DNA from 2 places in the Xenorhabdus sp. TS4 genome. Region 1 is predicted to be linked to the other one. Evidence: predicted binding sites of a transcription regulator. Region 1 holds the regulator's gene; the other holds the start of a gene.
The links. The regulator CRP, encoded in region 1, controls carbon source genes, mostly activating them, when cyclic AMP is high. The targets are predictions, from matches to a motif close to ATGTGANNNNNNTCACAT.
Positions count from the first base shown of each region.

Region 1 (2,213 bases):
TTGATTCGACCTTTGCTCAAAAAGTCTTTTTCGCTAATTCGGGAGCGGAAGCCAATGAAGCGGCATTTAAATTAGCACGTCGTTATGCGATTACTCGTCATTATCCCAATAAAACCAAAATCATTGCATTCCATCAGGCGTTTCATGGTCGTACCTTTTTCACTGTTTCGGTAGGAGGGCAGCCGAAATATGCCGAAGGGTTTGGACCTAAACCTGCTGATATTGTTCACGTGCCTTTTAATGATTTGGATGCCGTCAGGGCGGAAATCGATGATCACACTTGTGCTGTTGTTTTGGAGCCAATTCAAGGAGAAGGGGGGGTTACTCCTGCGACGATGGAGTTTCTGCATGGGGTGCGTGAATTGTGCGATAAGCATCAGGCTTTGTTGGTCTTTGATGAAGTTCAGAGTGGGATGGGGCGCACGGGTAAGTTATATGCTTACCAGCATTATGGCGTACAGCCGGATATCTTGACGACAGCAAAAGCGCTGGGGGGCGGTTTTCCAATTAGTGCAATGTTAACGACAGATACAATAGCGGCGGCAATGGAAACGGGGGCACATGGAACGACTTATGGTGGAAATCCATTGGCTTGTAGCGTCGGTTGTGTCGTACTGGATATCATCAATACGCCAGAAGTGCTGATGGGCGTGGAAAAACGGCACGATATGTACACTCATGCTCTGGAAAAGATGAACCAAAAATATGGTATCTTCCATGAATTTCGTGGAAAAGGCTTGCTGATTGGGGCCGTATTGAAAGCCGAATATCAGGGTAAGGCCAGAGAAATATTGCAGCAAGCGGCGGAACTGGGATTGATGTTATTAAGTGCAGGAGACAGCATCTTGCGTTTTACACCATCATTGATCATTTCTGAGGACGAAATCACAGAGGGTATGATGCGGCTGGAAATGGCGATATCCCGCTGGTTAAACAAATAACAGTAAAAAAAGCCAGTACGAAGTAACGGATTGCACTGGCTGAGTAGTTTCTGGTTTATCGGGAATTAACGTGTCCCATAAACGACGATGGTTTTGCCATGTGCAGAGATCAGGTTTTGATCTTCCAGCATTTTCAGGATACGGCCAACCGTTTCACGGGAGCAACCCACAATCTGCCCAATTTCCTGACGTGTGATTTTGATTTGCATACCATCAGGGTGAGTCATTGCATCAGGCTGTTTGGCCAAATTGAGCAACGTCTGGGCGATACGACCTGTAACGTCCAGAAAGGCTAAGTTACCTACTTTTTCGGAAGTGGTTTGTAGGCGACTTGCCATCTGAGCAGATAAACGCATCAGAATATCAGGATTCACCTGAATTAACTGGCGAAATTTCTTATAGGAAATTTCAGCCACTTCGCAGGCACTTTTTGCTCGCACCCATGCAGTACGCTCTTGTCCCTCTTCAAACAATCCAAGTTCACCAATGAAATCTCCCTGATTTAAATAAGAGAGAATCATCTCCTTACCTTCTTCATCTTTTATTAGAACAGCAACCGAACCTTTAACAATGTAGTAAAGCGTTTCTGCTTTCTCGCCTTGATGAATAAGCGTGCTCTTGGATGGATATTTGTGAATATGGCAGTGTGACAAAAACCATTCAAGAGTAGGGTCTGTTTGTGGCTTGCCGAGAACCATTCGCTTTATCCTCTGTTGTTATTTCTGCCTTTATAGTGTGAGAAACGGTAGTTCCTCTTCAGGCTAGCTTTTAAAGTCAATAGATTAACATATTAACCTGCTGAAAAACTGACAAGCGGGAATTTTATATGGATTATAAGGATGTCAAAATGTAGGTATATTGATCTTAACCCATATACCTTGCCAGTTCGCGCTTGTAACCTTGTTTGTAACACAGGAAAGCATTTCTGTCTCCTCCTGTATCGCTTCAGCATATTAAACTGACTGGTAGATTACCAGAAATCAGGCAGAAGAGTTGGTTTTATTGATTTTACATTTATAAAAGGGAAAAAATTATGTCACAAAAAATGGTCTGTTTATTTAAATAAAACAGGTAACGTTATTTTTTGTTACCTGCCTTATTAAAAATTAAATAGGGATTAAATTACGAAATTTTTTTGCCTTCCAGTAATTGCTTAACAAGCGGTGCCATAATTAATTCCATTGCCAGCCCCATTTTTCCACCTGGAACGACGATAGTATTTATGCTGGAAATAAATGAGCCCTGAAGCATAGCGAGTAAATAAGGAAAATC
Region 1 is NZ_NKHQ01000001.1:121,954-124,166, reverse strand. Features, by position in the region: gene Xets_RS00470 (aspartate aminotransferase family protein) at 1-941, shown strand, start outside; gene crp (cAMP-activated global transcriptional regulator CRP) at 1,007-1,639, opposite strand; gene Xets_RS00460 (phosphoribulokinase) at 2,064-2,213, opposite strand, start outside.

Region 2 (2,213 bases), on a different contig from region 1:
GTGTAATTAGTGGAATGATACTGAGAACTGATGAGTTTGCTGGTCAGGAGAACGCTGTCTATTTTCAGATTTTTGATTTTCTAGGATCACCCATTATTGCGCTAGCAATCAGTGTATTACTGGCGGTTTATACCTTAATGCCAAACGTCAGTAAGCATGAAGTGATAGAACATCTGGAAACAGGGTTAAAAACTGTAGGCATTATTTTGTTGGTGTCAGGAGCGGGAGGAGCATTAGGCGCAGTGTTGAACGAAGGCTCAACAGGGACGATATTAGCGCATTATATTGCCAGCCTGCCCATAACACCGGTTTTGATCCCATTTATCATTGCAACGCTCATACGCATAATTCAAGGCTCTGGTACAGTGGCAATGATAACTGCGGCTTCTATTTCTGCGCCGGTTATCAAGCAGATACCGGATGTTAATATGTTGGTGGCGGCTCAAGCTGCGATGATGGGTACACTGTTTTTCAGTTACTTCAATGACTGTTTTTTCTGGGTGGTTAACCGGATGATGGGCATTAAAAGTGCGAGGCAGCAGATTATCGTCTGGTCGATTCCCACCACAATTGCATGGGGGATCGGATTGTGTGGTGTACTGCTTCTTAATCTCGTCATGTAACTTTTTATGTGAATGGCTTATGTGAATGGTGATAGTACTCTGTAGAGAGCATTATCTTTTAAATGTGATTTTTATCACAAATTTATGTATGTGTTTCTTTCTTATGTTAATTAAAGATGATTTCAATCACTAAAAAATGTCAGAGTATTGACTAAATTTAGGTATTCATATTTTGAATCATGTCCGTTGAGGAGTCTGATATGTCTGATGTGTTTCACTTAGGTATCACCAAAAGCGACCTGCAAGGCGCAACTCTCGCGATTGTACCCGGCGATCCTAACCGTGTTGAGAAAATTGCGCGACTGATGGATAACCCAGTACATTTGGCTTCCCACCGTGAATTTACAACCTGGCGTGCAGAAATTAACGGAAAGGCTGTGGTTGTCTGCTCTACAGGTATTGGAGGCCCCTCAACGTCGATTGCTGTAGAAGAACTGGCACAGTTAGGAGTACGTACTTTCCTGCGTATCGGAACAACTGGGGCAATTCAGCCACATATTAATGTAGGGGATATATTGGTTACGACGGCCGCAGTTCGCTTGGACGGTGCCAGTTTGCACTTTGCCCCAATGGAGTTCCCTGCGGTTGCTGATTTTGAGTGTACAAATGCCTTGTATGAAGCCGCAAAAGCATCTGGTTCTGCTACCCATGTTGGTATTACTGCATCTTCCGATACCTTCTATCCGGGCCAGGAACGTTACGATACTTATTCTGGCCGTGTCGTTCGGCGTTTCCAGGGTTCGATGAAAGAATGGCAAGAAATGGGCGTAATGAACTTTGAGATGGAATCAGCAACATTGCTAACCATGTGTGCAAGTCAGGGATTGCGTGCTGGTATGGTGGCGGGTGTGATTGTTAACCGTACCCAACAGGAAATCCCAGATGCAGAATTACTGAAGAAAACAGAAAGCAATACGCTGGGGATAGTTGTGGAGGCTGCCCGTCGCCTGCTGTAATGCCTTTCATTGAGGGTCAGAACATTCTGGCCCTATCGTTTGTGCGATCTTTTCTTCCCTTCATGTCAAAATTTGCTAATGTCATAGCATTTTGTACTAATAGATAGTTTGTTCTATTAACTATTTTTTAATCGCAACAAGAGTGACTATGACCACAACATTTCTATCTCATCCTTCACTACTTCCTTTGAATGGCGGCATTAATTTTCGTGATTTAGGTAATAAGACACTGAACAACGGCGCCAAGATTAAACCAGGATTGTTATTTCGTTCCGGTTCACTGGATAGGCTGACAGAAAACGATCAGGCTTTTTTAGTGGATCAAAACCTTTTGCAGATCATTGATTATCGTGATAGCAGCGAAGTTATGGATAAACCAGATCGAGTATGGAATGGGGCGCATTATCACCATGCTCCTGCCAACCCTCTTTCCAAAGAAGTGGATGCTAATCTGGATAAGTTAGACAAGGAAATATTGGAGCAATTCGACGCGAAAACATTTATGTCTCGCTTATATGAATTGTTACCCATTAACAATCCAGCATATAAGACGTTAGCGACATTATTGCTGCGACCAGAGAAAGGTGGCATTGTGCAACATTGTGCGGTTGGTAAAGACAGGACAGGAGTGGGC
Region 2 is NZ_NKHQ01000004.1:38,099-40,311, forward strand. Features, by position in the region: gene Xets_RS03465 (GntP family permease) at 1-623, shown strand, start outside; gene udp (uridine phosphorylase) at 824-1,579, shown strand; gene Xets_RS03475 (tyrosine-protein phosphatase) at 1,728-2,213, shown strand, end outside.
Region 2: udp (uridine phosphorylase) is a predicted target of CRP. The motif match lies at 686-703, and genes of this name have one in related genera.